4 regions of the Brevibacterium sp. GP-SGM9 genome follow, and region 1 is predicted to be linked to each of the others. Evidence: riboswitches for the same ligand, from Rfam matches in the RefSeq annotation. Region 1 holds a riboswitch; each other region holds the start of a gene.

Region 1 (7,145 bases):
TGGTGACCGTCATCGCCGAGGTGGTCCGGCGGATCGCCGAGCACCGATCCTCTCCGCACGGCACCGGTCGGACACACCGAGAACCGACCCGCTCGACGACAGTTCAGGCCGACATGGCACGATAGACGGAGATGTCTGAATCACTCGTCTGGTACGTCAGCTACGGATCGAACATGGCCCGGAACAGGCTCGCCTGCTATCTCGAGGGCGGTCGTCCCGAGGGAGCGTTCGTCACCTATCCCGGGGCGCGGGACCACAGTCAGCCGCGGGCGGAGTCCGGCATCGAACTGCACGGCTCGATCTACTTCGCCGGGAACTCCAGTGTCTGGGGCGGCGGCATGGCATCCTACGACCACGCCGTGCCCGGTCCCACGCCGGCCAAGGCCTATCTCATCACCGCCGAACAGTTCGCGGATGTCGCCGAACAGGAGATGCACCGCGCCCCGTCTGCGGAGAATTCCGTAGAGCGGCTCGCCTTCGAACTGCCCTCCGGTGCCTCTCATGCCGTCGGACCGGGACGCTATGAGACGCTGCTCGTCCTCGGCCGCCGGGACGAGGTGCCGCTGATCACGTTCACGGCCCCGCACGGCGCCGCGGACGTCGAACACACTGTACCGACGGAGGCCTATCTGGCGATGCTGCGCCGCGGTCAGGACGAGGTCACCGCACTCGGAGGGACTCACCCGCTCGCAGCTGCACAAGTGTGAGGTCGAGCAGGGGCGTGGCCACACCGAGTTCGCTCGCCGCTCGGGCCAGATCGCCGAGGATGTGCTCCGTCTCGCTCGGCAGACCCGCTGTCACATCCCGGTAGAGCGATGAGGTGAATTCCGATCCTGCAGCGGTGAGCATCGACAGTGTCATCTCCCGCGAGCTCTTCGACACCGGATGACCGGCGGCCGCGGCGATGGCCTCGAGTTCGTCGACGATGGCGACCACATGGTCCCGGCCGCCTGCTTCCATGATCGCTCCCACCGGGGCTCGGAACAGGCAGGTGACGACACCGGCGGCGGCGATGAAGACCCATTTCTCCCACAGTCCGTCGACGATGGTGCCGATGATCTGCAGCTTGAAGCCGGGGACGTCGAGTGTCTTACTGATGTCGGCCGGAACCTCGGCTCCGTCGAGATCGCCGATGGTCATCACCGCCAGATCCGTCATCTGGACGATCGCATCGTCTTTGATGGTGCCGACGATCTTGACGAGTCCGCCGAGGACCTGCCCGGGGAACTCCTGCGTCAGCCGGTCGATCTGTGCCATGCCGTTGAGGAAGGGAATGATCTGCGTTCCGGGGCCCACCGCCGGGCGGATGTCGTCGATGATCGATTCGAGACCGTTGGCCTTGACGGCGACGATCACCAGGTCGAATGCGGTGTCGCCATGTTCGGGCCCGGCCGCCTCGGCGAGTTCGGAGGCAATGAGCACGGCAACGTCGTTCGTCTGATCCTCCCCCGGGGCGATGAAGCGCAGGCCGTTCGCGCGCAGCTTCTCCGCCCGTGCCGGACGGACGAGGAAGGTGACGTCACGTCCGGCTTCGAGCAGCCGGGTTCCGAACGCGCCGCCGGTGGCTCCGGCGCCGGCGATGAGGATCTTCATGTCCTGTGCTCCCATCTCAGCGAACCTCGCTGCTGTCATCAGAATTCGTCGTCACTGCGGTCCTGAGCGCGCCTGCGGCCGCCCGGGGATCATCTGCCTCCGTGACCGCACGGACGACGACGATGCGACCGGCTCCTGCCGCAGTCACCTCGGCGAGGCGCTCACCGTAAGAGATCCCGCCGATCGCGAACCAGGGCTTGCTCACCGCCGAACCGAGGCCACGCAGCGGCTCGAGCCCGATGGCTGCGCGGCCGGGTTTGGTGGGGGTCTCCCACACGGGACCCAGACACAGGTAGTCCACGTCGGGGTCCGCCTCGGCGGCCTTCGCCTGCTCGAGGGAATGAGTCGATCGCCCCAGGATCACATCGGGTCCCAGCACGTCCCGTGCCTGCGTACTTGTGAGATCTCCCTGTCCGACGTGGAAGACGTCGGCGCCAACGAGGAGTGCGACGTCTGCACGGTCGTTGACGGAGAACAGCTTTCCGTGCCGGTGTGCTGCTTCTCTGAGCACCATGAGCGCGTCGATCTCCGCGCGGGCTTCGAGGCCCTTGTCTCGGAGCTGGATGATATCGGCTCCTCCGGCATAGGCGGCGTCGAGGAATTCGGCCAAGTCGCCTCGTTGACTGCGGGCATCGGTGCAGACGTAGAGCCTCGCCTCCTCGAGCCGGTCTTCGCGGAAGCCTCTGGTCCTGGTCTCGGACGGACTCGGAGCGTCTCGGACTGCGGTGCGCATTGTCTTATCGGCGGCCATGATCCTAGAGTAGAGGAGTTCGCGGGAGCCTCATAAAGAGGCTGAGAGGGCTTCGTGCCGACCGTCAGACCTGATGCGGATCATGCCGCCGGAGGGAGAAGCCCATGCACGCCATTGTGGTCGGGGCCGGGATCATCGGCCTGTCGACGGCCTGGTTCCTGCGCCGTTCCGGTGCCGCCGTCACCATCGTCGATCCTGCCCCCATCTCGGGTGCCACGCATGCCGCCGCTGGGATGCTCGCCCCCGCCGCCGAGGTGGCCTGGGGTCAGTCTCCCCTGTATCCGCTCATGCGCGCCTCCGCCGAGCTCTACCCGGAGTTCGCCGCAGCGGTGGCGAGCGCGACCGGTCACGATCTGGGGCATTCGTACGCCGAGACCCTCGTCTGCGCCGGAGACCGGGCGGATCTCGCTTCGCTGCGCGAACTCACCGCCTTACAGCAGGCGAACGGCTTCGAGACCACGCTGCTCAGCGGGTCGACGGCCCGCGAGCTCGAACCCTCGCTGGGGCCGGGCGTGTGCGGGGCGGTGAGGATCCCCGGCGACCATGCGATCGATCCTCGCCGGCTGTCTGCGGCACTTCTCTCGGCCGTCTCCGATCATCTCGTCACCCAGCGAGTGACCGGTCTGGTCCGGTCGGGGCAGCGCACCTGCGGAGTCGACCTCGGTGACGGAGGCAGGCTCGAAGCCGACCAGGTCGTCATCGCCGCCGGGGCTGGCTGCAATGAGATCATCGGGGCCCCGAGCCTGCCGCTGCGTGAGGTGTGGGGCGAGGTTATCCGTCTGCGCTTACCGGAGAGTTCGCCGCCTCTGCTCACCCGCACCGTCCGCGGTCTGGTCAATGCTCGTCCCATCTATGTTGTGCCGCGACCCGACGGGGAGCTTGTGCTCGGAGCCACCTCCCGGGAGGACGGACGCGGCGGGCTCAACGCCGGCGGAGTCCACCGGCTGCTCCAGGACGGCGAACGACTCGTCCCCGGCATCCTCGACGCCGAGATCACCGACATCACCACCCGAGCCCGACCCGGTTCGCCCGACGATGTGCCGATCATCGGCCGCATCGACCCGGGGTGCGTGATCTCGACCGGCTATTTCCGCCACGGCATCCTGCTCGCCCCCTTCGGCGGCAGACTCACCGCCGAACTCGCCACCGAACTCGCCTCCGACAGCGGAGTCACCTGCGACGAGGACTGTGAGTGGCTGCCGGCCGGGGCTCTCGATGCGGTGTCTCCGGAGCGGTTCACCACTCCGGCCCACATCCGTCCCCCGGACACCGACCTCAACTTCACTGCCCCGCACGCGACCACGGCAAGGAGCCGCTCATGACAACGACCATCACACTCAACGGCGAGGAACACGAACTCGCCGGCCCCACCTCGGCGCTCGAGCTCGTCGCCGGCATCGTCGGCAGGGATCTTCGCCCCGACGGCACCCCGAGCGACGGCACACGTCTGGGCATCGCCGTGGCCGTCGACGGAGAGGTCCTCCGGCGCGGCCGATGGGCCGAGTTCGCTCTGGACGAAGGCCACACCGTCGACGTCGTCACCGCTGTGCAGGGAGGCTGAGATGAGCTGGACCATCGATGGAGCGGCTATGAACTCCCGCCTCGTGATGGGCACGGGCGGAGCCGGTTCCCTGAGCATCCTCGCCGAGGCGCTGCAGGCTTCGGGCACCGAGCTGACGACCGTGGCGATGCGGCGCTTCGATGCCGAGTCCCGCGATTCGGTGTTCGCACTCCTGCAGGACCTGGGCATCCGCGTCCTGCCGAATACCGCCGGCTGCTATACGGCCAGGGACGCGATACTGACCGCCCAGCTGGCGCGGGAGGCACTCGAGACGAACTGGGTGAAGCTCGAGGTCATCGCCGATGAGGACACGCTGCTGCCCGACCCGATCGAACTCTTCCGCGCCGCCGAGGAACTCGTCCTCGACGGGTTCACCGTCTTCGCCTATACGAACGACGATCCGGCCCTGGCCAAACGGCTCGAAGACGCCGGGGTGGCCGCGGTCATGCCCGCCGGGGCCCCGATCGGCAGCGGTCTGGGCATCCTCAACCCGCACAACATCGAAACCATCGTTGCCAGGGCGCAGGTGCCGATCATCCTCGATGCCGGTGTCGGCACCGCCTCCGATGCCGCTCTGGCGATGGAGCTCGGGTGCACCGCGGTGCTCCTGGCCTCAGCGGTCACCCGCGCCCACGATGCGAACTCCATGGCCCGAGCGATGGCTCTGGCCGTCGAGGCCGGACATCTCGCCGCCGGTGCCGGTCGGATCCCGAAACGGCCCTTGGCGCTCGCGTCCTCGAGCTTCGCCGGAATGGTGGAGTCGCTGTGAGCACGGCGATCAATCCCGGGCCGTTGGTGGAACCCGGGGAAGAGCTCTCCCGGGACGAACTCGCTCGTTATGCCCGCCACCTGAGCCTGCCGGGCATCGGTCTCGAGGGACAGCGGCGGCTGCGGGCCGCCTCGGTGCTCGTCATCGGGGCGGGCGGACTCGGCGCACCCGTGCTGCAGTACCTCGCAGCGGCGGGAGTCGGTGCGCTCACGGTCATCGATGACGATGTCGTCGAAACCTCGAACCTGCAGCGACAGATCCTCCATCGCGATGCCGACGTCTCCCGGGCGAAGGTCGATTCGGCGCGGGATGCGCTCCTCCGGCTCGACCCGAACGCACGGGTGCGGGCGATCAGGAACCGGTTGAGCCCGGACAATGCGCTCGAGCTCTTCGCCTCCCATGATCTCGTCATCGACGGGGCCGACAACTTCGCGACCCGGTATCTGTCCAATGATGCCGCCGAGCTCACGGGCACGCCTTTGGTGTGGGGAACGATCTTCCGCTTCTCCGGTCAGGTGAGCACCTTCGTCCCCGACCATGGGCCGATGCTGCGCGACCTGTTCCCCGACATCCCCGAGGCCGATTCGGTGCCGAACTGCGCCGAGGGCGGAGTCTTCGGGGTGCTGTGCGGGACCGTCGGTTCGGCGATGGCGACCGAGGCGATCAAGCTCATCTGCGGCATCGGCGCACCGTACATCGGTCGGCTGCTGCGCTACGACGCGCTCAGCGGTGAGTCGTCGACGCTGCGTTTCTCCCCCGATCCGGATCGTCCCCCGGTCACCGACCTCGCCGAGGTGGCCGTGGCCTGCGCTGCCAGGGACCACACCGCCGACGACGGGGCAGGTCCTGCGCAGGCGGCATCGAATACGGAGATCGGTCTGGCTGAGTTCCTCACCGGCGAGGGTGGGCGGCTGCTCATCGATGTGCGCGAGGACTGGGAACGTGAGCTGTCTTCGATTCCCGGTTCGGTGCGTGTGCCGCTCGGCGCTGTTCGGTCCCGCGGATGGGATGCGGTGGCACCGCTTGTCGATACCAGCGCCGAGAGAATGGTCGTCGGCACGGACACGGTCCGCGAGATCATCGTGCACTGCAAGTCCGGGGTCCGCTCCGCCGAGGCGGTCGACATCCTCACAGCGGGTGCTCCCGCCCGGGTGCGGATCCGATCGCTGTCGGGCGGCATCGACGCCTGGTCAGCGAGCAGCGGTACCGGTACGCCTCAGGGACGCTGAGGTTCTTGGGCCAGGTGGGCGGCGAGTCCTCGTTCGCCCGCCCGCATCACCGAATCGTGGAGGCGGGCCGCGAGGAGACGGAGCAGTCTGATCGATCTGCGAGTCGTCGTCACACACCAGGTGGATTCGATGGTCGTGATCGGTCCGTTCCTGCTCAGCGACCATTCGCCGACACCCCGGAGGTCTCCGGTTGCCGTGAAGCCGGCGAATCGTTCGGTCCTGATATCGCGCAGCTCGATATCGAAATCGAGGCTGAGTCCGATCGGGCTGGTGACCAGCAGGTGCGCGCGACTGCCCGGGGCCACGGTGTCATCGGCGGGTTCGGCCACCGGCAGGCCAGGCCACCACTGTGGCCAGGCTTCGACGCGGGTCAGCACCTGCCACACTGCGGCCGGCGAAGCATTGACCCGCCACAGATTGTCGAAGTGGAACGGGGCTGACGCCCCCGGTGCCGTGCTCACATGTCGGTGGTCCATGCCTCGACGGTAGTGTGGAAGCCGTGAATGACGAAACACCCCGCTCGCGCCGCCGTCCTTCTCCTCTGCAGGGCCGGAAGCCGACGAAGGACGATCTCGCGGACTTCGCCACCGACGATCCCGACGCCATCGACGATGTGCTCCCGGCCGAACCCGGTTCGCTGCGGATGCTCATCGTCGGCATCAACCCGGGACTGTGGACGGCCGCGGTCAACGCGCCCTTCGCTCGCCCCGGAAACAGATTCTGGCCGTCCCTGCACCAGGCCGCTCTGACCGACACTCTCGTCGATGCATCCCGCGGACTCTCAGCCTCGGACGAACAGCAGCTGCTCGGCCGCGGGATCGGGATCACGAACCTCGTCGGTCGCGCCACTGCCCGTGCCGACGAACTCGACGATCAGGAGCTCCGCGACGGGGCGGCCCGTCTGGTCGACCGCCTCGGCGAGATTCGACCCCGCAGCGTGGCGATCGCCGGGATCACCTCGTTCCGGATCGGGTTCTCTCAACGGAAGGCGCAGCTCGGTGAGCAGGACACCAGTCTCATCGAGGGATGGCCCGAGGACATCGGACTCCACGTCGTCCCGCAGCCCAGCGGACTCAACGCCCATTATCAGATACCCGACCTTGCCCGAATCTGGCGTGAGGTCTGGGAGGGCATCGGCGACTGAGGCCCCTGTCAGGTCCCAACGGCCGTCTCAGAGAGTGTGGGACCCGGGCATGAAGTGTTCGCGACAGCGAGCGGCATAGGATTCGAGTCCGCCGATAT
Region 2 (7,145 bases), 500 kb from region 1:
GTCGTATACGGAACCGGTCCCCGTCTATGCGAACATGGCCTCCATGCCGCCCGAGAATGAGGCCGAGGTCGCCGAGCGGGCAGCGGAGAGGACCCTCGCCGAGGCGGTCGAACTGCTCCGCGATCACGAGGGCCCGAAGAGCTTCCGCACCGCGCCCGGCGATGCCGCCGGTGTCCTCATCTCCCTCAGCACCAGTGCCGATGTCGCCGTCGTCGGCGCCCGCGGCCGCGGCGGTTTCATGGGTCGGATACTCGGCTCGGTCTCCACCGCCCTGCCCGCCCATGCGCACTGCCCGACGATCGTCGTGCCCCGGCACTCAGGCTCCGGAGAGCACTCGCCGGCTGCAGGGCAGGAGTCCGGTCCCGTCGCTATGGCCGTGGACGGCTCGGAGGCCGGCCGGGTCGCGATGTTCACCGCGGCCCAGGAGGCCTCGCTTCGGCGCACCGGGCTCGAGATCATCTGCATTCTTCCCGCGGGCGAGGAATGGCTGTACTGGTACCCCGACCTCGAACTCAGCTCCGAGGTCACCGGGCGTCGCCAGAAGCAGCTTGAGACTGCCCTGGGCACGGAGGCCGAGGGGCTGCAGGCTCAGTTCCCCGAGCTGCCGATCACCACCTCGGTGCCGGTGGGCGATCCGAAGTCGACGATCGTCGAGACCACCGGCCGTGCCCAACTCACGGTGCTGGGCACACGCGGTCGCGGAGCCGTGAAGTCGGCGCTGCTTGGCTCCGTCTCCCGCGGAGTCCTCAATCATGCCGCAGGCCCGGTGATGATCGTTCCCAGCTGAGCTGGTGTCGATCCCAACTGAGCGGGTGTCGCTCGCTTTGCGAGCGGAGGGCTCAGTGACTGCAAGCGCGACGGCGACGTCTGGCGAGGAGCACCAGTCCGGCACCGAGGAGAACGGCGGCGGCGCCGATGGCGACCGGCAGTCCCATCTCACCGCCGGTCCGGGGCAGGTCGCCGCCGACCGGGTCTGTGCTACCGGCACCGGCGTCGTGGGAGTCCGAGTCGGACTCCGCTCCGGCAGCGTCGGATTCCGCCTCCGCGCCCGGGTCACCTTCTCCCCCGTCGGAGCCTGCTTCTTCGCCCGCGCCGGCCTCAGCGCTTTCATCTGCCGTTGCTTCGGTGCCGCCTGAGTCAGCTTCGGTGCCGTCGGCGCCCGCATCCGCTCGGGCGCCAGCGTCGGAATCCGCTTCAGAACCAGTATCGGTGTCCGCTTCGGCAGCATTCGCCTCGGAACCCGCGTCCGTGCCCCCTTCAGCGCCTTCGGATCCGGCGTCTGCCTCCGCTCCTGCACCGTCCGCCTCGGCACCATCGGCGTCCGCCTCGGCGTTCGCACCGGGATCAGGGTCCTCGTCGCCGGCTCGAGTGAGCTCGACGTCGTCGATCTGCTCGGAGGCGGCCTGAGCCGAGACCTGTCCGTCGGCTCCTGACGGCACCTCGTAGGTCGTCGCCCGCAGTGCATCGTCGGAGACCCGCATCCTAGTGAACGCGGGAACGTCGTTGTGGACGCTCTTGGCCTCCCAGTCGAGACCGGGCACGTAGTCGTAGAACTTCGACCCCGAGGACGAAGTCAGCGTTAGATAGAGGGTCTGCCCTTCGTCCTTCTCCTGCTCGCGGCCGTCATCGGATCCTTCGACCGGCTGCCCCTCGGAATCCATGAGGAAGGTCCGGTTATAGATGTGATCGTGCCCCGAGACGACCAGGTCGATGTCATTGCGAGCGGCGACCGGCGGAATCGCCTTGCGCAGCTTCTTCACATCGAGATCATCGTTGTGCGTCGCAGTCGAATAGATCGAGTGGTGGAATCCGAGGACCTTCCACCGGGCCTCGTCACCGTGCTCAGCCACAACCTCGTCGATGAACTCGGCATGCTCATCCGTGTCGAGATTGTTCGAGTTGATGTTGATGAACAACACGCCGGAGTCGATGAACCAGTAGTCGCCGCCGGAGGTGATCAGTCCGTCTCCCCCGTGATCCTGGCTGACGTTCGGTCGGTTGAAGTGCTGCTCGTATGACTTCGAGCCGACATCGTGGTTGCCGATCGTCGTCGCCTGGGGCACGGTCCGGGTCGCCTCCGGAGCGAGATACTGTGCGTACTCGTCCTGATCGCCCGCCGAGTTCACCTGATCACCGAGCGAATAGAAGAAGCGCGGCGCCTCGGCCGTGGTCAGACCCGAACTCAGCGTCCGAGCCCAACCGGTCGCATCATCGGGCTCACCGCTGCCGGAGCCGACCTGCGGATCACCGAAGACCAGGAACTCGCTGTCCCCGCCCGGCGTGCCGGTGGTGAAGGTCTCCACCGACGTGAACCCATCTTCTTCGCTGCCAACCTGGTAGGCGTACTCGGTGCCCGCTTCCAGACCGGTCATGCTCGCATGGTTGTAATGTCGCTTGAGATCGGACGAGCGACCGGAATCGGAGGTCTCAGCGCTGTCGGCGTCTTCGGGCAGCTCTTCGCCCTCGAGCTCGGAGACCTTCACCCACCGAACCTCTCCCCCATCCGAGCTCTCGCTCATCCACGACAGATTGCGGGAGAACTCATCCGCACCGACCTGCAGAACAGGATCGGTGATCGTCGAGTCCTCGACCACCTCGGCGTGAGCCGGAACGAGAGCGGCGACGAACGCGGTGAGAAGTGCGAGAACCGACGCGGAGCTGAGGGACCTGATGAGAAGCTGAGTTTTCACCAGACCATTCCTACCGAGCAGTAGTAACAGAAGAGTCTGCGGCATACGTCCCTGCCTGAAACGGCAGGTGAACGCTCCATGATGAGAACGGCTCGGCCGAACCCAGACCCTGTTGTACAGTGGTGGCTACGACAGGGGAGCGCCGCGAGGGGCGCTGAGAGTGCAGATGAAGCTGCAGACCCTCGAACCTGATGCGGTTAGCACCGCCGAAGGAAGTCGAGACTCTTCTACCCCTCCTTGATCTGAGGAGGCACAATGCCGAAAACGACCGCACCGGAACCCGCTGCGAAGACCGCACCCGCACACACCCAGGCACCGAAGACGAAGAAGTGGCGGGTCGTCGACTACGTCACCACAGCCGTCCTCGGCATCGCCGTCGGACTGATCTTCTGGGTGCTGGCCCTGAGCTGGAAGGTCCTCGAACTCGGCTTCCAGGCCTTCCCACCCTCGATCGGACTGATCGCCGGACTCTGGGTCCTCGCCGGACCCCTGGCCGGAGCCATCATCCGCAAACCCGGTGCCGCCCTGCTCTGCGAACTCATCGCCGCCGTCGTCGAAGCCGTCCTCGGTTCGCACTTCGGGGCCACCGTGCTGCTGTCCGGGCTGATCCAGGGCCTCGGCGCCGAAATCATCTTCGCGGCCTTCGGCTACCGCCGGTTCTCACTGTGGATCACCACACTCTCCGGCCTCATGGCCGGGGCCTTCATGTCCGTGAGCGAGAACATCATGTACAACGCCGAATGGCAGCCGAGCTTCCAGATCGCCTACGCCGTGTGCGCGATCGTCTCCGGTGCCGTGATCTCCGGCATCGGCGCCTGGTACGCCTACCGGGCGATCGCCCGCACCGGGGCGCTGAGCTCCTTCGCCTCCGGCCGCATCCGCTGATGTCCCTGCCGATCACGGCGCACGGCTACTCGTGGACCCATGCCGACCGCGAACGAGCCGCCGTCGGCCCCCTCGATCTCGACATCGCCGCCGGTGAGAAGATCCTCCTGCTCGGCCCGTCCGGGGCAGGCAAGACCACGCTTCTGCATGCGATCGCCGGCGTCCTGCCGGCTGAGTCGGGAGAGTCGACCGGTGAGCTGCTCGTCGGAGACGCCGCACCGGATCCTCGCCGAGGCGGCACCGGGCTGGTCCTCCAGGACCCCGATTCGCAGGTGATCTTCTCCCGGGTCGGCGACGATGTCGCCTTCGGAATGGAGAACCTGAGCCTGCCCGCCGCGACCATCGAGTCGCGCATCCCGAGCTCACTGGCGGCAATGGGCCTCGAACTGCCGGCGAATCACCCGACCGCGGCACTCTCCGGCGGCCAGAAGCAGCGTCTGGCCCTGGCCGGGATCCACGCCATGTCTCCCGAGGTCATCGTCCTCGATGAACCCACCGCGAACATCGACCCGGACTCCGCGGAAGCGGTCCGGGACGCGATTCTCGCCACCCAGGCGGCCACCTCGGCGACGATGCTCATCGTCGAACACCGGGTGAGCCTGTGGCTCGACCACGTCGACACCGTCGTCGTGATCGGACGCCGTGGATTGCTCGCCCAGGGCCCGCCGAGGCGGATCTTCGACGATCCGGCGCTGTCCGAGGTCCTGCATGAGTGCGGGATCTGGGTACCCGGGCGCCACGAGAACAGAAGCCCGGTCGAACCTGCAGATCACACCGAAAGCGAGGTGCTGCTGCGCACGAGGGACCTGAGTGTGGGGCGAGCGCGGGCGAAGGTCCCGGCCGCTGTCGGGCTCGACCTCGCGATCCGGGCGGGTGAGGTCGTGGGCATCCTCGGCCCTAATGGCGCGGGCAAGTCCACGACGGCACTGACCCTGGCCGGGCTGATCCCGGAATTCTCCGGTGAGGTCCTCGCCGAGGCGGGGCTGCGGACCGGGACGAAGCACGCCCGACCGTTCCGTTGGCCTTCGGCCCAGCTGGCGCCGCGGATCGGGATGGTCTTTCAGGAGCCCGAGCATCAGTTCCTCTCCCGCAGCGTCGCCGAGGAGTTGGCTCTGGGGCCCAAGCTCGCCGGCTGGTCGGCGACCGAGATCGATGTCCGGGTCTCCGAGCTGCTCGATGTGCTCGGTCTCGACGGTCTTGCCGAGGCGCATCCGCAGGGACTCTCCGGCGGCGAGAAGCGGCGGCTGTCGGTGGCGGCGATGATGGCTCCCCGCCCGCGGGTCCTCATCGTCGACGAACCGACCTTCGGCCAGGACGCACTGACCTGGGCGGGACTGGTCGAACTGTTCCTCGACGTGCTCGCCCACGGCACCGCGGTGATCGCGGTCAGCCACGACCACGCCTTCCTCGATGCGATCGGTGCCAGACGAGTCGAGCTTCCGGCCTCCGGGTCCGGTGTTCGGGTCGAGGCGAAACGGGGTGCTCGTGTCGACTGAGACTCGATTGCAGGCAGAACGCTCCGAGGTCGAAGACCCCAGCCAGCTCATTCCTGTGGTGCGCCGGACCGCCCTGGTCCGATGCAATCCGCTGACGAAGATCGCCGTGGCACTCATCCTCATGGTCGGGGCGCTGCTGAGCATCGACCTCGTGTCGGCGGGCGTGGTCCTCGGGTTCACCCTGCTCGGCCTGCCGGCGACCGGGCTCGACCTCTTCGCCGCGCTCAAGCGCCTGTGGTTCCTGCCGCTCGGTGCGCTGCTGGCGGCCTGGGGCACGGCAATCCTCGCGGAGAAGACCGGAGCCGTCGTCATCGATCTCGGCCTGCTGCTCATCACCACAGGCTCTCTCGATGCGGCGGCGGCGATCTTCGTCCGTGCCCTGGCCTTGGCGATTCCGCTCATCGTGCTCGCTTCGACGATCGATCCGCGCGACCTCTCCGATGCCCTCATCCAACATCTGCGACTGCCCGAGGTGGTCGTCGTCTCGGTGCTCGCGGCCTCCCGGCTGCTCGGATTGCTCGTGAGCGAATGGCAGACCCTGTCAATGGCCAGACGCGCGAGAGGTGTGGCCGGAGGATCGATCCTCCGCCGCACGGGGAGTCTATTCGGCGGAGTCTTCGTCTTGCTTGTGGTCTCGATCCGCCGCGGCACCACTCTGGCCATGGCGATGGAGGGCAGAGCGTTCGGGCGTCCCGGCAGGACGTGGCGGAGGCGTTCGACATTCGGCGCCCGTGATCTCGTGGTCGTGGTGCTCGCGATGGGCGTGTGCGTGCTCGCAATCGTCGCGGCTCATGTCCTGGGTACGTGGAACCCGATCATCGGCGGGGACTGAGAGGTCAGGATTCGCTCAGTCCTCAGACACGCTCAGAACTGCTGGAGGAAGCCCTTGAGGAAGGCCCGCCAGTCCTCGAGCGCTTCGGGGCTCGGCAGCTTCGACGCGGTGATCACCACGAGCGATCTGTCCTCGGTTTTCGTCTCGGCCGCGATCTCGCTCTTCGTCCCGTCCTCGAGGTTCGCTCTCCAGAATGAGCGCTTCGCCGTCTCCGAGGTGCGAGGTGCAGCGGAGAGAGCGACCCCGTTGAGGGATCCGTCGACGTGGGAGGCGAGCGCGGCGACGAGGTCGCTGCGCTGCCCGACGATCGTGCGGGAGACCGCGACGTCGAAGGTTCCGTCGGCGCGTTGGCCGGGCACCCGCCTGCCGATCTCCTGCTCATAGGCCACGACAGCACCCTGGACCCACCAGCCGTGTTTGTCGACGACGCCGTCGAACTGCGGATAGAGGGCATCGGCGAGTTCCTTGTGACTCGCCGAGGCTCCTCCCGCCGCTTCGAGACGCTCCCGCGTCTTCGCCCAGGGTTCTCCGAGCGCCTTCTCGATGGACTCGATGTTCACTGCCTTCGTCGCCATAGCAGAAGTCTAGTTGGCGGTGAGTCCCCCGTCGATGGTGTTCTCGGTACCCGTATCTACGTCAGTGCCGCAAGATAAATCGACTTGCAGCTGATCTGCGTTCCGCGTTTCCTGATATGAGAGGGCTTTCCCGCAAGGATTTGTTCTACATGCGGTCATTTGCCCGCGCTTGGCCTGAGTGGACGGCAAAAGTCCCACAGGCTGTGGGAATTTTTCCGTGGGGTCACATCCGAATGCTTCTGGACAAGGTTGACAGTCAACTCGCCCGAGAATGGTATGCGGCAGCAGCGGCCGAAAACGGCTGGTCCCGAAACGTGCTCGAACAGCAGATCTCCAGCAGACTGATTGACCGGGAGGGCAACGCTTCGTCAAATTTCGCTGCACATCTTGAGAAGCAGGATTCCGCGTTGGCACGCCACCTGACTAAGGATCCTTTCGTCTTTGATTTTCTGGCGCTCGGATCTGACGTTGATGAACGGCCACTCGTCGAGCTCCAGCGCCATCCCCTCCGGGACGAGCTGTCATGGGCACACCTGTCGCCGGCGTTCCCCGTCCACTTCGCCTTCATCTCCCGCACCGATGCGACCCTGTCCCCGGCCACCGAGGCGTTCATCGCCATGTCGAAGGGACCTCTGAACGACCTCCAGGGTCCGTGGTGAGGGCGATG
Region 3 (7,145 bases), 840 kb from region 1:
GTCGGGGAGGTGCGCGACAGCGCGGCGGTTCGGGACACGTCGTCCCGGCGAATCGGATTCGGGGGCATCACCGGGGTCGTCACATGCTGGGTCGGGGTCGTCGAGTCGGCCCCGGACTGTCCGGTGTGCTGGGTGGCGGCGAGTTCCTCGGTGATGAGCGGAAGCGTCTGAGAGTGCTGCGCTGCATTCTCAGCGTCCGTGGTTCCCTGCTCGTCTCCCCGTTTGTTCGGTGTGTTTGATTCGCCCTGATTCGATGCCAATGTTCCTCCAAAAGCCCGTGCTTCGAACCAGTATGCGACGGCAATGTTCGGACACCCTGACCCGCCCTCGTCGAGGCTGAGAGTCCGCTGATGGCCGCGACCGCCAATGGCGTCTCTGACCAGTAAGGACGTCGGTTCGTGTGACGCAGAGGACAGTCGACTCGCACCATTTCCTCAGGCTCGGATCACGGGTACGAGGTCGCCGCGGGAGCCCGCCGTGCGCGGCAGCTCTGCGAGTCGGTATCGCCTCAGTGCAGGATGACCGCGCCGAGCCCCGCTGGCAACACCTCGGCGGCCTCGAGTTCGAGCAGCTGGAAGCGAGAGTATCCGGGGACCTCGTCGAGGGTCACGGCGAAGCGGTGCCGTCCGACCGCAGCATCACTGTCGATATCGCTGTCGATTGAGAGCCGCATCGCGGCCGCTGCACCGCCGCTCGCCACAGCATCAGCGTCGGCATCGGCATCGGCATCGGCATCGGCATCGGCGACCATGAGGTTGACCGCATGGCATGGGCGGGACAGTTCGAGGAGAGTGACCTCCTGCTCGCCGTGGAAGCGGAGGACCTGCCGCGGTTCCACCCGGTGCACACGTCCATCGATCTCGAGGACCACCTCGGCGGTGGGAAGGAACGATCGCGCCATCCCCGGCAGGGAGGAGAACCGGCCTGGCATTTCAAGTGCTGCGATGCTCAGCCGCCAGCGCCGCAGTCCGGGGGTCAGCGCCACGGAGTCGGCGAGCGAGACCAGCTCGGTCGTCTCTCCGGCGCCGTTGGCCCAGGGGACGGGTGAGAGTTCGTGAAACGAAGTGAGCACGCGCATGGGTTCACTGTAGCCGCGAGATCAGCGCTCCTGCGGTCGGAGAAGATCCCGGAAGAGGAAGAGGACTTGCCATAGGAGCTGAGAGGACTAGCCTTGAGTGGTGCTTTCGGTCGGGGCGACTCGGACGATCGCACGAGCGATCTTCACAATCGCGAGGGGCATGCCGGGTTCGACCGCGCATGATTCTCGGTTCCCTGAACGACTGTTCTCGTGTGCCTCTCACGACATCAGCAGGGAGGGAAGCACATGTTCGGTCCAGACAATGTCCGGCGCCGGTGGCGTCCGGAAGAGATCACCGTGACCAAGCCCGATGTGACCAAGCGGGCGATCGGCGCCGCGGCCATCGGCAACATCACCGAATGGTACGATTTCGGCGTCTACGGCTATCTGGCGGTCGTCATCGAGGGCATCTTCCTGCCGAAGGATTCGGGCCCCATCGGCCATATCATCGTCGCCGGTCTCTTCGCCGTCGCCTTCCTCGTCCGCCCCCTCGGAGGTCTCTTCTTCGGTCCCCTGGCCGACAAGATCGGCCGCAACAAGGTCCTCGCGATCACGATGATCATGATGGCCGCGGGCACATTCCTCATCGGTGTCATCCCCGACTACGCGACCGTGGGTCTGTGGGCGCCGTTCCTGCTGCTCGCCTGCCGACTGCTGCAGGGCTTCTCGACCGGCGGCGAGTACAGCAATGCGATGACCTTCATCGCTGAATACGCTCCGGACCGGCGGCGCGGGTTCCTCGGCAGCCTGCTCGAAGTCGGCACGTTCACCGGCTATGTCCTCGGCGCTCTGTTCGCCACGATCATCCAGGCCGCGTCCACCCCGGAATTCCTCGAATCCTGGGGATGGAGGATTCCGTTCTTCGTCGCCCTGCCGCTCGGCTTCATCGGCGTCTACCTGCGCACGAAGCTCGCCGACACTCCCGCCTACAAGGAGATGGAGAGGCTGTCGGAGCAGGAGGAGCAGAAGAATCATGCCAAGGGCGAGTTCAAGAAGATCTTCGCCCTGTGGCCGAACCTGCTCGCCTGCTGCGGACTGGTCCTGGCCTGGAACGTCACGAACTACATGCTCACCTCGTTCATGCCGCTCTATTTCCCGATGGTCGAGGACATCCAGGGCAGCGGCGGGGTCTCCGAACTGACCTCGCAGATCCTGCAGATCCTCGTCATGGCCGCCTGCCTGGGTCTCATTCCGATCATCGGACGGGTCTCGGACAAGGTCGGACGCAAGGCCGTGGTGAGAACAGGTTCGATTGCGCTCATCGTGCTCTCGTTCCCCTCCCTGTGGCTCATCCGCGGTCACAATGACGTCGTCGTCTTCCTCGGGCTGCTAGTGATGGGTCTGAGCCTCATCTGCTTCAGCGCGACGATGCCCTCGACTCTGCCGTCGCTGTTCCCGACGATGGTTCGCGCCGGTGCCCTGGCGATCGCGTTCAATGTCTCGATCTCGCTGTTCGGCGGCACCACTTCGTTCGTCATGACGACGCTGATCAATGCGACCGGGTTCCTCATGTGGCCGGCGGTCTACCTGGTGGCGGCCGGAGTCGTCGGACTTATCGCCATCCACTTCGTGCCGGAGAGCAATCGTCGTCCCCTGTGGGGTTCGACCCCGTCGGCAGCGTCGAAGGAGGAGGCGAAGGACCTCGCCGAGGAGCTCAACAGCGAGGCCGAGCACGCCTGAGGTCCGGGCGCGAGCATCTGGGTCGTCGGCACCGGCCCTCCGGGCGAGCTAGGCCCCCGACGGCTCAGTTCATCAGTTCTGGCACAGGCAGAACGGGTGTCCGGCTGGGTCGAGGAAGACGCGGAAGGTCTCCCCCGGCTGGTCGGCCGCCTTTCCTGCCCCGAGTTCAGTCACAGCCGCCTCGGCGACGTCGAGGTCATCGACCATGACGTCGATGTGCATCTGCTGCGGGTGCGCCTGACTGGGCCAGCTGGGGGCGTGATAGTCCTCGACCTGCTGGAAGCAGATCGGCGGCCAGGAGTCGGATGTGATCTCTGCCCAGGTTCCGTCCTCATCGACGTTGACAGTCCAGTCGAGGAGTTCGCCGTAGAACTTGGCGAGTTCGCCTGCATCAGGAGCGTCGAGAACGACCACGGGCTGCTTTGCGATAGCCATGATGCGAGTCTACGCCGCGGCACTGACGCAGAGAAGAGACCCTGAGCGAAGGCGCTGGTGTTAGGCTCGAATCACCCCAGGGGAGCGCCGAGAAGCGGCGCTGAGAGTGCGAAGAGCAGACCCTTTGAACCTGATCCGGTGAGCACCGGCGGAGGAAGTGAGGACACGGCAATGACCACTATTGAGCTGAACGAAGGCGGACCCGTGACCGCCCTGAGAGCCCGGTCCGCAGAGGCGTGGGACGCCGCTGTCGGACACAGGTTCGTCACCGAATTGTTCGCGCGGACCGTCGATGACGCCGTGATGAGCACGTACCTGATCCAGGACTATCAGTTCTTCGAATCGTTCCTGTCCATGCTCGGCGCCTGCGTCGCCCACGCCGACGAGTTGACGCCGAAGCTGCGGTTCGCCAAGCAGCTCGGAATCCTCGTGGCCGATGAGGATTCGTACTTCGTCCGCGCCTTCGCCGAGGTGGGAGTCGGCGAATCCGCCTACGCTGATCCCGAGCTGACCGTCCCGACCGCAGGGTTCAGCGACTTGATGGACGAGGTCGTCGACTCGGCTTCGTACCCGGATCTGCTTGTCGTCCTCGTCATCGCCGAGTGGCTCTACCTCGACTGGGGTGAGCGTTCGGATCCGCTGCCGGAACGAGACGTCCACGCCGGGTGGATCGAACTGCACCGCGGGACGGACTTCCGCGCCTGGGTGCAGTTCCTCGTCGATGAGCTCGACCGCGTGTTTCCCACCGGTGATGACTCGGAGTCCGTGGCGGCGCAAGACAGACTGGCACGGATCTGGCAACGGGCGGTCGATCTGGAGTTGGCGTTCTTCGATGAGGCGTACGCGGTCAACGACGTTTCGTGACCCCGGCGCACTCGGTCCATATTCTGTTTCCCTCGCATGGATAAGACCACCCGGACTAAGATTGTTGAACAGATCAGAGGTGCGGGTGTACTCAGTCACCCGACACTGCCGCTGGAGGATGCGAGGTATCACCGATGAGCACACAGCTGCTTCCCGTCGCGGACGGTCCCGCGGTCTACATCATCCATGACAATCCCGAATGGATCGCCCCGTTTGCGCAGGCACTCGAGCGTCTCGGCGTCGACTATGTCGAATGGCTTCTGCCTGAGGCTCAGATCGACCTCACGGCGGAGCCGCCTCAGGGTCTGTTCTGGTCCCGGCTCTCGGCGTCAGCTCATACCCGCACGGATTCCCATGTCAAGGAGTACGGACGTGCCGTGCTCGCGTGGCTCGAGGCGGCGGGGCGCACGGTGATCAATGCGTCGCATGTCTACGAGCTCGAGGTCAGCAAGGTCCGCCAGCACCAGGAGTTGGTCGCGCACGGATTCGACGCACCTCGCACCTCGGCGGTCTTCGGCGGCACCGGACTCGCCGCGGCGGCACAGGACTTCACTCCCCCATTCATCACGAAGCACAATCAGGGCGGCAAAGGCCTCGGTGTGCGTCGCTTCGACTCTCATGCCGAGCTCGATGCCGCGGCAGGCGATTTCGCTCCCGGCGGGTCCAGTGAGCCGATCGACGGGATCACCCTCGTGCAGGAGTACCTGCAGCCCGCGCAGCCCTTCATCACCCGCGCCGAGTTCATCGGCGGCCGGTTGCACTATGCCGTGCGCGTCGATGTCTCCGCGGGATCCTTCGAACTCTGCCCGGCCGACGCGTGCGCGGTGCCCGGCACATCGGCATCTGCGGTCGATCCGTTCACCCGCCGGGAGGAGATCACCGCGCAGACTCCCCTCGTCGGCAGGCTAGAGACGCTGTTGAGTCAGCTGGGCATCGACATCGCCGGCATCGAGTTCATCGAGACCCTCGATGGCCGACAGGTCGTCTACGACATCAACACGAACACGAACTACAACCCGAGCGTCGAGGACACCGAACGCGGGGCCGGCCGGATCGCTGCCGCGGATCGGATTGCAGAATTCCTCAAGGGTGAACTCGCCGAGGCGGTGCCCGGCACCGAGGCGTTCACACAGTCCCACTGAGACCGCCGAGTCCCACTGAGACTGCCGAGTGCTGCCGAGACCGCAGGGTGCGGCTCGGCTACTCTGGTCGGTATGAAGAGTGCGCGTCGAGCAGTTCTTCGCCGCCTGCTCACAGCGATCCGTGAAGTGCGACCGGGGCATCGCGCCATCGTCGCCGTCGATGGTCTCGACGGTGCGGGCAAAACGGTCCTCGCCGAGGAGCTTGTGAGGTTGGCGGCAGAGGGCGCGTGCGCTCGTTCGGTCGCCTCGGTGAGCATCGATGGCTTCCACCACCCCCGAGCGGTTCGCTATGCCGCGGGCCGAGGCCCCGAGTCCTTCTACCGCGACTCCTATGACTACGCAGCCTTTGAACGCGTGGTGGTGGCACCGTTCCGCCGGGGAGCGGTGATCACTCCGGCGGTCTGGGACGTCGATGCGGATCAACCGGTGTCGCCGGAGGTGCTCGACCTGCCTGAGGACTGTGTCCTCCTCGTCGACGGCATCTTCCTCCACCGTCCCGAACTGCGCGAGATCTGGGATGCGAGCATCTGGGTCAAGGTTCCCTTCGAAGTGTCCGTGCCGAGGGGAAACCAACGCTTTCCCCACCTCGGCGATTCAGATCCGGAATCCGAGGCGAGCCACCGCTACGTCGGCGGGCAGCGGCTCTACTTCGCCGAGGCAGCACCGTGGGAACGCGCCACTTGGTTCATCGACAACGCCGATCTCGATACTCCACGGCTGAGCTGAACTGCCATCGGGAACACTCAACGGTTGCGGCGGCCTCTGCTCTGACTTGGTCGGTAACGCGTGGAACGACATCCCCACCGGTCCGGGGAAACCCTGGAATGGTGGTGATTCCTCCGGCCTGAGCCAGGCTCTTGACGTCGGGGAGAAGGGCAAACGGACGACGGAAGTAGGTGCAAGTGAAACAGACGAAGTATCGAGCCGGGATGGTGCTGCTGTTTGCCGCCAACTGCGCCTATCTGACGTGCGGTGTCATCATGCCGGTCATCGAAGGAGTCGTCCCGATCACCCAGTTCGCCCCGCTGGTGCTGAGCGCGCTGATAGCTCTGGTGCTCGCGTCTGGTGAGGGCACGGACGAACGATTCAGAGGCCGCCGACACGTGTATCTGACGTTGTCCGCAGTCCTCGTGGCCTTTGGTGCCGTTTCAGCGTTCTTCGGCTCTGCTGGTGCCTGGATCAGTTCCGTTTCAGGACTCCTGCTTCTGGGGCTGGTGACGATTGTCATCGACAAGAAGAAGAATGTTTCCCACCGGACCAGAAATTGAACACAAGCCACGCGGCCTCTGCGCTCCCGAGATCGAGGCCCTGATCCGGCTATTCCTCGTCGAATGGCGGCGGCTGCTGGTCTGCGCGGGGACTCGTACGACCTCCCATTCGAAGGTCGTCGGTGTCATGGGCAGACCGCGCTCGGGAGTACCACGCGTATTCGACGATTCCCATAATGAGCGCCGTATTGAAGACCCAAGTCAGAACCAGTGTCGGGTCGATCTGCTTGTGCGTGAGTACCGTTGCTGCGGCCGCGATCAGAAAGGTGGCGGCCGCGGCAGCGACCACGAGAATGAAGTGTTTCATCTCTGAGCCGCAGACCTTTTCCTCACCAGTGAAGACAGCGTGACCCGAGGCTTCGGCTGTCGATTCAGAGCGCACGTGAACATGGCGTTCCCCTTTGGAAATGAACGCAAATTATCTTGCTGACTCCAGCTTCGAAGCTGAATCCGGACTTCGTCAAATAGATCCTGTTGACCACTATCACCTTTAGAACAGCCCACAGTGCGTCAGGACAGAGACTCGCATTCTTGCAGGACAGAAGAGATCACTGGCCCACGACTCCCAGCACGATTCATGCCGTCAGCTATCGGCACCGAAAAACCATAGGGCCACGTTCAGTCGGCGGGCAACGGCTCTACTTCGCAGAGGCCTCACCCTGGGAACGCGCCACCTGG
Region 4 (7,145 bases), 130 kb from region 1:
GCCGTCATGATGCGGTGATGCGGGTCCTGTTCGATCTGTGCGATCTGCTCGAAGCGTCCTGAAGCGCTGCGGCCCGTGAGATCCAGAGGAACTCGCTCTTGCGAACCTGATGTGAGCCAGGTTACGCTGGCTCGGACAGTAATCAGCGTCGCAGAGCCGCGAGCGATAATTTGGTATCCCAGCGGTCTGCCCTTCGGATGTGAGCAGTGAGCCGTATGAGGAAAGCCGAAATCACGAACGAGTCCGTGCCGCAGCGCCTGGGACCGAGCCAAGAGCAGCTGGCTGCTCATCGCATCAGCCCCCGGTTCTACAATTCCGACCTCGCCCCGAGTCAGAAGGAAGGACGCAGCTGGACCGCCTACAGCGTCTTCACCCTGTGGGCCAACGACGTCCATTCGCTGGGCAACTACGGGTTCGCACTCGGACTCTTCGCACTCGGGCTCGGTGCGTGGCAGATTCTCGTCGCACTCCTCGTCGGTGCGGCACTCCTCTTCTTCCTGCTCACCCTCTCCGGGTTCATGGGGCACAAGACCGGCGTGCCCTATCCGGTGATGAGCCGGATCGCCTTCGGCATCCACGGTGCCCAGCTGGCCGCCTCGGTGAGGGGAATCGTCGCCATCGCCTGGTTCGGCATCCAGACATACCTCGCCTCGAGCGTGCTCAACGTTCTGCTCATCTCACTGGTGCCCGGCCTGCAGACCTGGGCCGACACCGAATTCCTCGGACTCTCCGGCCTCGGCTGGTTCTCCTTCACCCTGCTCTGGATCGTCCAGGTCATCATCGTCAGCTACGGCATGGAGATGATCCGCAAGTACGAGGCCATCGCCGGTCCCATCATCCTCGTCACCTTCCTCGCCCTGGCGATCTGGATGCTCGCCCGCGTGGACTTCTCCATCGCCTGGTCGAGAGACGATGCACTGACCGGATGGCCGATGTGGATGCACATCCTCGGCGGCGGCTCCCTGTGGGTGGCGATCTACGGCACCTTCGTGCTCAACTTCTCCGACTTCACCCGCGCTGCGAAGAAGAAGGGCTCGATCGTCGTCGGAAACTTCTGGGGAATCCCCATCAACATGCTCGTCTTCGGCCTCGTCGTCATCTCCCTGGCCGGGGCCCAGTACGAGATCGACGGCACCGTCATCTCCTCGCCGGCCGATATCGTCCAGGCCATCGGCAATCCGATCCTGCTGGCACTGGCGTCCCTGGCCCTGCTCGTACTCACCGTCGCGGTCAACCTCATGGCGAACTTCGTCGCTCCCACCTATGCACTGACGAACCTGTTCCCGCGGCACCTCAACTTCCGTTCGGCGGCGATCATCTCGGCCGTCATCGGCTTCGTCATCCTGCCGTGGAACCTCTATGACTCACCTGTCGTCATCGTCTACTTCCTCGGCGGACTCGGTGCCCTGCTCGGACCCCTGTTCGGCATCATCATGGTCGACTACTGGGTGATCCGGAAGACGAAGGTCAACGTCCCGCAGCTCTACACCGAGGCGAACGACGGCGAGTACTTCTATCACCACGGTGTCAACTGGCGGGCGATCGGGGCCTTCGTTCCCGCCTCGGCGATCTCGCTGGTCTTCGCCCTGGTGCCGGCCTTCGCCGGCCTGTCCGAGTTCTCCTGGTTCAGCGGGGCTGCCCTGGCGGCGCTCATCTACTTCTTCATCGCCCGCCGCGACTTCACCTTCCGTGAGGTCGACGGCGAAGAGATCGCGGTGCCGACGACCCACTGAGCCGTGCGCACCACCCGCCGACAATGCAGCGCTGCGCTGCGCGACGTGCCGCCCCGACTGCACACCACCGCCCCGCACACCGACCACACAACGCCCCGTACCCCGACCGCACACCGACCCGCACCTCAATCGACCCGCACCCCAGGAGACCTCAGTGAAGATCCTCGTCGTCAACGTCAACACCACCGAATCGATGACCGAAGGCATCGCCGCAGCGGCCCGGTCGGCCGCCTCGGCGGGCACAGAGATCATCGGGGTGACCCCGACGTTCGGAGCCGAGTCCTGTGAGGGCAACGTCGAGAGCCATCTCGCCGCGCTCGGGGTGATGGACGCCGTGCTCAAGCACCAAGGCGACTTCGATGCCGTGATCCAAGCCGGCTACGGCGAGCACGGCAGGGAAGGCCTGCAGGAACTCCTCGACGTTCCGGTCATCGACATCACCGAGGCGGGAGCGGGCCTGGCGATGTTCCTCGGCCGTCGCTTCTCGGTCGTGACCACCCTCGATCGCACCGTGCCGCTGATCGAGGATCGGCTGCTCCTGGCCGGACTGCACACCCACTGCGCCTCGGTGCGGGCCTCCGGGATGGCCGTGCTCGAGTTGGAGAACGAGCCCGAACGTGCCGTCGCCGCGATCACGGAGCAGGCCGCCGAGGCGGTCGAGCGTGATCGTGCAGAGGTCATCGTTCTCGGCTGCGGGGGAATGGCGGAGCTCGCGAACTCGATCGTCGACCGGTGCCAGGTCCCGGTCGTCGACGGAGTCACGGCCGCAGTCAGACTCGCCGAATCACTTGTCGGCCTCGGCCTGTCGACCTCGAAGGTGCGCACCTATGCGCCGGCCAGGCCGAAGCAGATGCGCGGCTGGCCTCTGGGTGAGAACGCAGCCGTCTCCGCGCACGAAGCGGACTGAAGTACCCGCAGCGCAAGAGCTCTGAGTTTGCCGCGGCCCCGGAACTCAGTTCGGACCGGGTGATTCCTCGGCATCGTCGCCGCCAGGCGAATTGGCCAGACGCTCCTTGTGCTTGTCGTGCTGCTCCTGGCTGGTGCCCAGGTGCCGAATCGCCAGCTCGCGGGCCCTGCTCTGGTCCCGGCGGGCGATGGCTTCGTAGAGTTCGGCGTGCTCGGTGGCGACGAAATCGAGGTCATCATGCTGACTCAGCTGCCAGCGCATGCGGGAATCGAGCAGCTCGCCGATCTCGACGAGGAGCTGATTGCCCGAGAGCTCAGTGACGATCGCATGGAACTCGGCAGCACAGCGATGAGCGCCGACGGCATCCCCGGCCCGAGACAGCTCCTGCCCCTTCTGCATCGTCGCTTCCAAGCGCGCGAGTCCGTCGCGGGTGTGGCGCTGCGCGGCGAGTTCGAAGGACAGGGTGTCGAAGACCGTGCGCACCTCGTTGAGATCGGCGATGTCGCTGGGGGAGAAGTCGCGGACAGTCGACCAGGTGTTGGGTCTGTTCGTCACCAGCCCCTCGGCGGCAAGCTGTTTGAGCGCTTCGCGCACCGGGACGCGGGAGACTCCGAGTTCGGCCGCGAGGTTCCTCTCGACGAGTCGGTCTCCGGGATTCCTGACTCCGTCGATGATCTCATTGCGCAGGGCATCGGTGACCCGCACTGTCTCTGAGCGTGGAGTGTCATTGTTCTTCACCTGGTCATTCTCTCATTGTCGGTCCTGCTTGGACGGGAATCGAAGGCGGCTGATTCGAAGGCAGGATTCGACCGCGAGATTGCGGTTCGCGGTGGTGCAGGCTCGTGCTATGGTCGCAGGCAGTGACACGGGGTGCCCCGAGCGAGGGCTGAGAGAACACCCGTCGAACCTGATCCGGTTAGTACCGGCGAAGGGATTGTCCGCAGGATCGACTGCGCACCGTCACCGAGGTGACCCCTCGGTGATCGTCCATCCGTCGACCCGTACGGCGTTCCTTCGCCATGAGCATAAGGAAACGCACATGAGCGAGACCACCGACCAGACCACGAGCAACCCGCCGATCAACGAGCAGATCGTCCTCATCACCGGGGGCGCCCGCGGGCTCGGACTCAGCCTCACCAGGGCTTTCCTCCGCGAGGGCGCCAAGGTCGTCATCAACTACCTCACCAGTGAAGACTCCGCTCGCCGGCTCGCCGCCGAGCATCCCGACCGGGCCGTCGCGATCCGCGCCGACGTTCGTGATCGGTCACAGGTCGACGCCCTGTTCGCCGAGGCGGCTGCGCATTTCGCGGCTCCGATCACCACGGTGGTCAACAACGCACTCATCGATTTCTCCTTCAACGGCGATGCCCGACCCCACGCCGAGGAGATCACCGTCGAAGCGCTGACGGCACAGTTCCACGGTGCCGTCGGAGCGGCGACGAACACCACCCAGGCCGCATTGGCCGGATTCGCACAGGCCGGATCGGGCCGGATCATCAACATCGGCACCAACCTGTTCCAGAACCCGGTCATGCCCTACCACGACTACACTGCGGCGAAGGCGGCGCTGCTGTCGCTGACGAGAACCTTCGCCGCCGACCTCGGGCCCAGGCAGGTGCGGGTGAATATGCTCAGCGGCGGCCTGCTGCGCACCACGGACGCCAGCGCCGCGACACCCGCAGAGGTCTTCGACGGAATCGCCGCCGGTACCCCGCTGCAGCGGGTGACCACCCCGGAGGAATTCGCCGACTCCGCACTCATCTTCGCCTCACCCTGGTCGCGGGGGATCACCGGTCAGAATCTCGTCGTCGACGGAGGACTGGTGAAGAACGGATGTCTCACGACCAGACGCCCCACGACCCGACGCCGCATCGTCCGGTCCATCTCAATCTTTTCGCCCACGGCTGCGGACACCATTCGGCGGCCTGGCGGGCCGAGGATTCGACGGTCGAGCGCCTCGGCGACATCACCTACTGGGAGGAACTGGCTCGGATCGCCGAACGCGGACGGTTCGACGCCTTCTTCCTCGCCGACGGACAGTCGGCCGGAGTCCCGGGCCTGGCGAACGGCCCGCGGTGGCTTCTCGAACCGCTGACCACCCTGACCGTACTGTCCCGAGCGACGGCGCATATCGGACTGGTGAGCACGATCTCGGCGAGCTTCTGGGATTCGTTCCACGCGGCGCGGATCCTCGCCGGCCTCGACCACATCTCCGGTGGCCGGGCCGGGGTCAACATCGTGACCTCGACGACCGACGCCGAGGCACGCAACCACGGCATGGACGGACTGCCCGCGCATGCGCAGCGCTACGCTCGGGCCGAGGAATTCACCTCGGTGATGCTCAGGCTCTGGGACTCGTGGCCGGCCGAGGCGATCCTCGCCGATCGCGACGGTGACTATGTCGACGAATCTCGACTGCAGTCGATCGACTGCAGTCGATCGACCACTCAGGCGATCACTTCTCTGTGGCGGGCCCGCTCAACATCCCCTCGACCCCGCAGGGCCGACCGGTGATCTTCCAAGCCGGCGCCTCCGCGCCGGGCCGGGACCTGGCGGCCCGGTTCGCCGACGGCGTCTACGCGGTCGCCTGGGACTTCGAACAGGCACTCGAATACAGGCAGGACGTCCTCGCCCGTGCCGCGACCGCCGGACGCGACCCCGACTCGGTCACGGTCATGCCCGGGCTCGTCACCTATGTGGCACCGAGCGAGGCAGGGGCCAGGGAGCTCTAGGCCGAACTCAACGACCTGCTGCCCGTCGCGGACTCGTTGCGCCAGCTGGCCTACTTCACCGGGCAGGGCACCTCCGACTGGGACCTCGACGGTCCCGTCCCGGAACTGCCCCCACTCGAGGAGTTCACCGGTCCGCAGGGACGCTACGCCACGGTGCTGCGGATCATCGAGACCACCCGGCCGACGGTGCGCGAACTTCTCGGCTACCTCGCCGCCGGTGGGGGACACGCCACCTTCATCGGCACTCCGGAGCACATCGCCGATGAGATTCTGCGGTGGATCGACCGGGGAGCGGCCGACGGCTTCAACCTCATGCCGCCGGCACTGCCGGGCAGCCTCGAGGACTTGGTCGATCTCGTCGTCCCGATCCTCCAGGACCGTGGCCGCTTCCGGCGCGACTACACCGGGTCGACGCTACGCGACCACCTCGGCGAGTGACCCGGCACCGACTGTGCCGGGCCCCGGGGTCACCTCGGTAATTGCCGGGCTCGGCGGTGACTGCCAGGCTCCTCGGGCTCAGCGCCTGATCGCCCGACCGAGCGTGTCGAGGCCGACCGAGCCGAGGTTGAGGGCCTTCGTGTGGAAGGCCTTGAGATCGAAGTCGGCACCGGCTTCGGCCTTCGCCTCATCGCGGAACTGCTCCCACAGGCGCTGACCGATCTTGTAGCTCGGGGCCTGGCCCGGCCACCCGAGGTAGCGGTCGAGTTCGAAGGCGAGGAAGGAACGGTCCATGGCGACGTTGTCGGTGAGGAACTGCCAGGCCTTCTCCCGGTTCCAGATCCCACCGCCGAGGCTGGCCGGAGCCTCGAGGCCGAGGTGGAAGCCGATGTCGAGGACGACCCTGGCCGCCCGCAGCCGCTGCGAGTCGAGCATGCCGAGGTAGTCGCCGGGTTCGTCCATGAATCCGAGATCGGCCATGAGCTTCTCCGCATACAGCGCCCAGCCCTCGCCGTGCCCGGACACCCAGCACATCAGCCGCCGCCAACGATTGAGGGTGTCGGAGACATAGGTGGCCTGACCGACCTGCAGGTGATGGCCGGGCACCCCCTCGTGGTAGACCGTCGTCTTCTCCTGCCAGGTGGCGAACTCGGTGACGCCCTCGGGCACCGACCACCACATCCGGCCCGGACGGGAGAAGTCATCGGTCGGGCCCGTGTAGTAGATGCCGCCGGTCGCCGACGGGGCGATCATGCATTCGATCGTGCGCACCGGTTCGGGGATGTCGAAGTGGGACTTGCCGAGCTCGGTGATCGCCTCGTCGGCGACCGTCTGCATCCAGTCCCGCAGCGCTTCCGAACCGTGCAGGGTCCGTTCCGGGTCCTTATTGAGAAGGGCCATGACCTCGAACAGGTCCTTGCCCGGAGCGATCTTCTCGGCCACCTGGCGCTGCTGCGCATCGATGCGGGCGAGCTCCTCGAGTCCCCAGGCATAGGTCTCGTCGAAATCCACCTCGGCGCCGAGGAAGTCCCGCGAATACAGGGCATAGGCCTCACGACCGCAGGCTTCGTTCTCCGGAGCGGCCGGGAGCAGCTCGCTTGCGAGGAAGTCGGCGAGTTCGGCGAAGGAGGCGCGGGCCGCTTCGGCGTGGCCGCCCAGCTGGTCGCGCAGAGACGCGGGCACCTCGGCGGCACCGGCGATCAGGGTGTCGAAGTTGCTGCCCGCTTCGGCCAGCGCACGGGCCTGTTCGATGACCTTCTCGACCTGGATCCGGGCGGAGACCCGGCCGCGTTCCTTGGCCAGGCTCAGCGACTCCCGGTACCCGGAGACCGAGTT

What was found. Region 1 has a riboswitch for thiamine pyrophosphate ahead of thiO (glycine oxidase ThiO). Riboswitches for the same ligand answer to the same signal wherever they lie in the genome.
Region 2: linked by a shared signal. The riboswitch ahead of ACH82I_RS05945 (ECF transporter S component) and the one ahead of thiO (glycine oxidase ThiO) in region 1 are both predicted to bind thiamine pyrophosphate.
Region 3: linked by a shared signal. The riboswitch ahead of ACH82I_RS07535 (TenA family protein) and the one ahead of thiO (glycine oxidase ThiO) in region 1 are both predicted to bind thiamine pyrophosphate.
Region 4: linked by a shared signal. The riboswitch ahead of ACH82I_RS04225 (3-oxoacyl-ACP reductase) and the one ahead of thiO (glycine oxidase ThiO) in region 1 are both predicted to bind thiamine pyrophosphate.

The regions. Positions count from the first base shown of each region.
Region 1 is NZ_CP178563.1:793,752-800,896, forward strand. It holds gene ACH82I_RS03565 (DedA family protein) at 1-125, shown strand, start outside; gene ACH82I_RS03570 (histone deacetylase) at 132-707, shown strand; gene ACH82I_RS03575 (ketopantoate reductase family protein) at 661-1,608, opposite strand; gene thiE (thiamine phosphate synthase) at 1,610-2,344, opposite strand; TPP riboswitch at 2,356-2,458, shown strand; gene thiO (glycine oxidase ThiO) at 2,449-3,666, shown strand; gene thiS (sulfur carrier protein ThiS) at 3,663-3,905, shown strand; gene ACH82I_RS03595 (thiazole synthase) at 3,907-4,674, shown strand; gene moeB (molybdopterin-synthase adenylyltransferase MoeB) at 4,671-5,903, shown strand; gene ACH82I_RS03605 (SRPBCC family protein) at 5,891-6,379, opposite strand; gene ACH82I_RS03610 (mismatch-specific DNA-glycosylase) at 6,403-7,047, shown strand; gene ACH82I_RS03615 (thymidine kinase) at 7,075-7,145, opposite strand, start outside.
Region 2 is NZ_CP178563.1:1,291,994-1,299,138, forward strand. It holds gene ACH82I_RS05935 (universal stress protein) at 1-787, shown strand, start outside; gene ACH82I_RS05940 (metallophosphoesterase) at 840-2,690, opposite strand; TPP riboswitch at 2,814-2,922, shown strand; gene ACH82I_RS05945 (ECF transporter S component) at 2,946-3,575, shown strand; gene ACH82I_RS05950 (ABC transporter ATP-binding protein) at 3,575-5,071, shown strand; gene ACH82I_RS05955 (energy-coupling factor transporter transmembrane component T) at 5,079-5,903, shown strand; gene ACH82I_RS05960 (hypothetical protein) at 5,936-6,478, opposite strand; gene ACH82I_RS05965 (DUF1016 N-terminal domain-containing protein) at 6,553-7,137, shown strand.
Region 3 is NZ_CP178563.1:1,636,190-1,643,334, forward strand. It holds gene ACH82I_RS07515 (hypothetical protein) at 1-260, opposite strand, end outside; gene ACH82I_RS07520 (HutD family protein) at 509-1,078, opposite strand; gene ACH82I_RS07525 (MFS transporter) at 1,325-2,758, shown strand; gene ACH82I_RS07530 (VOC family protein) at 2,831-3,193, opposite strand; TPP riboswitch at 3,262-3,368, shown strand; gene ACH82I_RS07535 (TenA family protein) at 3,365-4,057, shown strand; gene ACH82I_RS07540 (ATP-grasp domain-containing protein) at 4,192-5,199, shown strand; gene ACH82I_RS07545 (uridine kinase) at 5,272-5,925, shown strand; gene ACH82I_RS07550 (hypothetical protein) at 6,102-6,467, shown strand; gene ACH82I_RS07555 (hypothetical protein) at 6,517-6,774, opposite strand.
Region 4 is NZ_CP178563.1:926,653-933,797, reverse strand. It holds gene ACH82I_RS04240 (NCS1 family nucleobase:cation symporter-1) at 216-1,733, shown strand; gene ACH82I_RS04235 (aspartate/glutamate racemase family protein) at 1,888-2,640, shown strand; gene ACH82I_RS04230 (GntR family transcriptional regulator) at 2,686-3,378, opposite strand; TPP riboswitch at 3,497-3,592, shown strand; partial or broken gene ACH82I_RS04225 (3-oxoacyl-ACP reductase) at 3,680-4,471, shown strand; gene ACH82I_RS04220 (LLM class flavin-dependent oxidoreductase) at 4,474-5,154, shown strand; gene ACH82I_RS04215 (LLM class flavin-dependent oxidoreductase) at 5,151-5,372, shown strand; gene ACH82I_RS04210 (hypothetical protein) at 5,409-5,810, shown strand; gene ACH82I_RS04205 (DUF885 domain-containing protein) at 5,889-7,145, opposite strand, start outside.